Regions from separate parts of the Thalassotalea atypica genome, predicted to be linked through region 2. Evidence: predicted binding sites of a transcription regulator. Region 2 holds the regulator's gene; the other holds the start of a gene.

Region 1 (3,204 bases), 410 kb from region 2:
CTGTTGTTGAAGGATTCCCTGTTCTGTTTAAAGCCAAGATCGATAAAAATAATAGGATCATGGCAACAGGTGAGAGTTTCGCACATTTTAATTACTTACTTGAAAGTGGCAGAGTCACTGAACAAATCAATGAGCAAGGCGTAAAGCATTTCACTCGAGTTAAGTAGCCCATTACTCATTGATTACATGTCAGCTTCTCTTTTCGATGTAACCTATATAACTCATCGGATTTTCGTTTGTTTAGTTAAAGTTTATATCGGCACCTAATCTCCCACACTATAAATTCAACTAGACCTTTACAAACAAAGACGAAGCTAAGTCAATGAAATGGAACCTAGTATATTTAAAAACCATGGCATACTCAAAGTGGCCGACCTATAGATGGCACTAATAAACTTATCCAAAACAAAACACATAGCTACACAAAGTGTGGTTCAAAACACCCGCTTGCAACAACACTTCCAGGTTACAAAATCACACAGAACCAATACATTTTTGGCTTATATTTTCAAATAATGGTTGCGTAAAATGGTTCAGCTCTAAAACTGATTTAACGTAAGGATGCCTTTAATTTACAGGAGTTCTAAATCAGACTGTTTCCCGTGAAAGGTACTTTGTATGTTTAAGATGTTTGTTGCCGCATTAAAAGGCGCTGGTGCATTTCGTTTTTATTTCCAACCGATTATGGCCTTAATAAGGGGCTTTAGACACGGTCATCGTGATGCACAAGAAAATGTTTCGCCCTTGCTGACAAAAATGTTCAGCGGTAACGAGAAACTAGCTACTTTTAAACAAGCCTTTCGTGATATTTTGCCTGTAACAATAATTGCTCTTATTTTAGACTTATACGCACAATGGGAAATTTTTCATTACATTTATGTAGTAATGACTATTTTGGTGATTGTTCTTATAGTCTTAATCCCTTATTTCATAACAAGGGATGTGGTTAATCGTTTTAAACAGTTCAAATGCAAAAATAAATCACTTACGCGTTAGATTTATGATTCAATAGCGCAAAGTTACTGTCAAATCCCTTTCTCTTCATTTCGAGTATGTTCAATCATTCCTGCGGCATTTTCGACAAAGTAATGAACAATACTAGGCAAGTTATCTAAATCAATAGAGTCAATCAAATTTTTAACTTCCAAGCCGAGTTCAGTGTCTCCTTCAATCAACAAACGGCGTTGAAAAAATAGGGTATCCGGATCTTGTTTGCGCCCAGCAATAAGTAGAAGATCTTCAGAGTTAGCTTTAAAGCTGGCGTCTTGATTTTGACCATCAACAGGTAAAGACAACACCAGTTTATCATCGGAAAAACTTATCCAAAATTCAAACCCCAAATCAGGTACCAAGATAGATAGCCACTTATTCTCAAGAAATTCAAAATCTCCATCATCTAACGCTTCTCTAAATATTGAGTTAAGTGCAGGCAATAATATAGATCTGATTACATTAAACGGACAGTATTTCAATGCAGGGCGAGCAATACTTGGTATAAATTTCAAAGAATTTGAACGAATTGATAAAGGTAAACTCAGTAAAACAGACAACACTATACTTCCGACAAGTTAATAAGATGAGTAGACTACCCTATCTACAAAAGTTCATCTGTGAACCAGATCAAAAAAGAGGGTCACTGAACAACATTCCAACACTAGACGGCTAAATATGTCACCGTACTTTTAAATGATCTAATCACTTAATCTATATCAAATTTTAAAATTTATATTGCTTTATGATTGCTCTCTAAAATTTTAAGCATGTGAACTAAACATGGAATTATTATGCCCCGCAGGTAACTTTCCTGCGCTAAAAACAGCAATTAATAACGGTGCTGACGCCGTTTACATTGGCTTAAAAGACGATACCAATGCCCGTCACTTTGCTGGTTTAAACTTTAACGATAAAAAACTCTTTAAAGCTGCAGATTACGTGCATGAACATGGTAAAAAACTCCATGTTGCCATCAATACTTTCGCACACCCTGACAATGAAACAAGATGGAAACAGGCTGTAGATACTGCTGTAGAAATCGGTACTGATGCTTTAATTATTGCCGACTTGGGTGTACTTGATTATGCCGCGAACAAATACCCTGATATTGAACGACACGTTTCCGTTCAAGCCTCTACCACTAATATCGAAGCAATTAAGTTTTTTAAAAATAACTTTGACGTCGATAGAGTCGTATTACCCCGCGTACTGTCTGTTCAACAAGTTAGGCACTTGGCAAAACTAAGCCCTGTTCCTTTAGAAGTATTCGCTTTTGGTAGCTTGTGTATCATGGCTGAAGGTCGTTGTTACCTATCTTCTTATATGACCGGAGAATCTCCTAATACTGTAGGCGCTTGCTCTCCTGCTAAATATGTTCGTTGGGAAGAAACTGAACAAGGGTTGGAAAGCCGCTTAAATGATGTATTGATTGATCGCTACCAAGAAGGAGAAAACGCAGGTTATCCGACGCTTTGTAAAGGACGCTTTGAAGTCGATAACAATGTCTATCATACCCTTGAAGAACCAACGAGCTTAAATACATTAGAACTTATTCCTGAGCTGATAAAAATGGGCATTGCGTCAGTGAAAATTGAAGGTAGACAACGCAGTCCTGCATATGTTGAACAGGTGGCAAAAACATGGCGACAAGCAATAGACGCCTGTCAACAAGCACCTGAGGATTTCGCTGTTGAGTCAAAATGGATGCAAACATTGGCCAACTTATCAGAAGGTAGTCAAACCACATTGGGCGCTTATCATCGTAAATGGAAGTAGTTAACGCTAGTAACCTAACGAATTGGAAATATTATGAAAGTATCATTAGGCCCTAGCCTATTTTTCTGGCCTAAAGCCGAAGTAGAAAATTATTATCAACAAGCGGCAGAGTCAAATGCTGATATCATTTATCTAGGCGAAACCGTTTGTTCAAAACGCCGCGAGCTAAAAGCAAAGGATTGGTTAACTCTGGCTGCTGATTTAGCAAAGAACTGCAATAAACAAGTGGTTGTTTCAACCATGACCTTACTTGAAACAGCCCCTGAACTTAAAGTGATGCGTCACCTGTGTGACAACGGTGACTTTCTCATTGAAGCAAATGATTTAAGTGCCGTAAATATCATGCGTGATCTTAAATTGCCTTTTGTCGCGGGACCTGCGATTAATTGCTATAACTTATCCACCCTAAAAGTACTGATTAAACAAGGAATGACG
Region 2 (3,204 bases):
TAAACGATACGCCTGTATTTAGCGCTGCTCATGTTGCTATGGCTATGGGCAGTGGTACGGACGTCGCAAAATCAGGGGCAGATGTTATATTACTAAACAACAGGCTCTCATCTATCTCCTTGCTGAGTAAAGTGGCTAAACTCACTAAACGTGTTATTTGGCAAAACTACCTTTGGGCATTTGGCTATAATGCGCTGGTACTACCACTAGCTGTTTCAGGGATGATTACCCCTTATATGGCGGTAATTGGTATGTCAGCCAGTTCTATTTTGGTTATCACAAATTCATTAAGATTATTAAAAGCATGAGTGTAATTTACGTTTTAATTCCAGTTGCTGTGTTGCTAACAATTATTGGTATTTATTTGTTTTTTTGGGCCGTAAAAACTGAACAATTTGATGACCTAGAAAAAGAAGGTTTAAGTATACTGTTTGATGATGAAAATAATGACGGCCCAGGTAAAAATGAATCAGAAAAACTATCAGAACACCCTGATAGCAAAAAAAAGTAAGAATAATCGTAACTGATTTTATCAGTCCATTTTAGGTTAAATGTAAAAGCCATTTGCCCTACAAGAGACTTCGCGACATGAATATAGATTTTTTTTCTGCTTTTATCATTGGTTTATTGGGTAGCGGACATTGTATTGGCATGTGTGGCGGTATCACCAGCATGTTGACCAGCGCGATGCCACAAAACAAGCGTAAACCCAGTGCTATACTGGTTTTTTCGTATAATATTGGCAGGATCCTTTCTTATACATTAATTGGCGCAATTGCCGGATTTACTGGCTCATTAGCGATACATTCTTTAGGTTTTCCATTAACCATTTTACGGGTTTTGGCGGCCTTATTCCTGATATTGCTTGGCCTGTACATGGGGCAATGGGCAATGATACTGTCAAAACTTGAAACCCTAGGTAAACATTTGTGGAAACATATATCGCCACTTAGCCGTAAGCTAATTCCTGTAACTACTCCTTCTAAAGCACTGTTACTAGGTACATTATGGGGCTGGCTACCTTGTGGGCTCGTCTACTCAACATTGACTTGGTCGCTAGCAAGTGGCAACGCGTTAAATGGTGCAAGTATCATGTTTGCTTTCGGGCTAGGTACACTGCCAGCGCTCGTTACATTGTCCTTTGGTTTTTTCTCAATTGGAAAGTTAGTCAAAGATATTAGATTTCGCCAATTCATAGGTTTGTCACTAATTTGTTATGGAATTTATAGCTTACAGGTTGCCTATAGTGCGTGGTTTTAATATCATGTGTACTTGCAAATGCATTAATTAATTGGAATCGAGAGCCAATGCCTCAAAAATCGTGTGATGCTAATAATCATATCCATTGTCAAAATTGTAGCATCAGTGAATTATGCTTACCGTTTTCACTAAATGAGCAAGAACTAGACACATTAGATAACATTATTGATCGTAAGCGACCTATTCGTAAGAATGAGAAAATTTTCGCCGACGGTGAAGAACTGCATTCTCTATACGCTATCCGTTCTGGTACATTTAAAACCTATACCATAGACGCAAATGGCGAAGAGCAAATTACAGGATTTCACTTAGCAGGTGATTTACTTGGTTTCGACGCAATATCAAACACAGAACACCAAAGTTTTGCTCAAGCACTTGAAACCGCAATGGTCTGTGAAATTCCATACGATACACTAGATCAACTTTCTGATTCTATGCCATCTTTAAAGCGTCAAGTACTTCGTTTAATGAGCCAGGAAATTCGCACTGATCAAAATATGTTGTCGTTGCTAAATAGAAAAAATGCCGAACAACGCTTAGCTACCTTTATCGCGTCACTATGTGATCGTTATAAAGAACGTGGATTATCTTCTAAAGAATTTAGATTAACCATGACCCGCGGCGATATCGGTAATTATATTGGTCTGACGGTAGAAACCATTAGCCGATTATTAAACCGCTTTCATAAAGAGGGTTTAATTGAAGTTAACGGAAAACTGATCACTATTTTAGATAGAGACAAGCTGTACAGTACAGCGTTGCTTTAATTTAATATTGCTCAACACTTTTCATCACTATTTTTCCATACTATGCTATTAATGACGCAATAATTTATTGCGTCTAAATGTTGATTTAAAACAAATTATTGTTTTTATGCCTGTTGCATCATGGTTATAACAGGCTCATAACAGTAATGAGAGGCAATCATGGAAAAGTATCAAAAAATATTAGTTGTAATCGATCCCACTGTTGAAGACCAAAAAGCATTGAAGCGTGCTATACACATGGCAAAATTAACAAATGCTTCTGTAACTGCTTTTTTAAGTATCTTCGACTTTTCATACGAAATGACCACCATGCTTTCTAGTGAAGAACGCGAGTCGATGCGTCAAACAGTAATAGATGATCGCGCACAGTGGATCAAAGATATTTTAGCTGACATAGAGCTTGGTGACATTAATATCAACACTCAAGTTGTTTGGCATAATCGCCCCTTTGAAGCTGTCATTGAAAAAGTAATAGACGATAGCTATGACATGGTTATTAAGGGTACCCACCAACACGACAAGCTCAAATCCGTTATATTTACCCCAACTGATTGGCATTTGCTACGTAAATGTCCTTGCCCAGTATTACTGGTAAAAGACCATAGTTGGCCAGAAAATGGCAATATTATTGCTGCCATCAATGCTGGTAGTGATGAGTCAGAACATCAATCACTTAATGACAAAATCACGGAAGAAGCTATCCACATAGCTGGACTGATCAAGTCTAATGTACATTTAGTTAATTCTTTTCCTGGCACGCCTGTTAACATTGCCATTGAAATTCCAGAATTCGACGCAAGTCAATACAATGACACTATGATGCAGCACCATAAAGACTCTATGAAGGTGCACGCCGAGAAATTTTGTATTCCAGTAGAAAACACCTATGTAAACGAAGGTCTACCTGAAGACATTATCGAGAGCCTTTCAACACAACTTGATGCTGAATTAGTCATCCTCGGCACCATTGGCAGAACGGGAATTTCGGCAGCACTTATTGGTAATACAGCAGAACATGTTATTGATAGACTCAACTGTGATGTTCTAGCTTTAAAGCCGCAAGGCTATAAATCCCCATTACAATAAAAAGGCGGTTAGCACCGGCAATAATTATTAACCAATAAATGCTTACTCTTTCTTGGCTTCCTATACGATACACACACTAAGTCGTAGGAAG

Evidence for each region. The regulator FNR, encoded in region 2, switches genes on or off when oxygen is low (the NO sensors DNR and NnrR bind a similar motif). The targets are predictions, from matches to a motif close to TTGATCTAGATCAA.
Region 1: ubiT (ubiquinone anaerobic biosynthesis accessory factor UbiT) is a predicted target of FNR. The motif match lies at 1,611-1,624, and genes of this name have one in related genera.

What each region holds. Positions count from the first base shown of each region.
Region 1 is NZ_AP027364.1:2,253,312-2,256,515, forward strand. It holds gene QUE03_RS10455 (MBL fold metallo-hydrolase) at 1-167, shown strand, start outside; gene QUE03_RS10460 (hypothetical protein) at 619-996, shown strand; gene ubiT (ubiquinone anaerobic biosynthesis accessory factor UbiT) at 1,026-1,550, opposite strand; gene ubiU (ubiquinone anaerobic biosynthesis protein UbiU) at 1,774-2,769, shown strand; gene QUE03_RS10475 (U32 family peptidase) at 2,803-3,204, shown strand, end outside.
Region 2 is NZ_AP027364.1:2,661,186-2,664,389, forward strand. It holds gene QUE03_RS12170 (heavy metal translocating P-type ATPase) at 1-308, shown strand, start outside; gene ccoS (cbb3-type cytochrome oxidase assembly protein CcoS) at 305-511, shown strand; gene QUE03_RS12180 (sulfite exporter TauE/SafE family protein) at 589-1,260, shown strand; gene fnr (fumarate/nitrate reduction transcriptional regulator Fnr) at 1,308-2,027, shown strand; gene uspE (universal stress protein UspE) at 2,187-3,113, shown strand.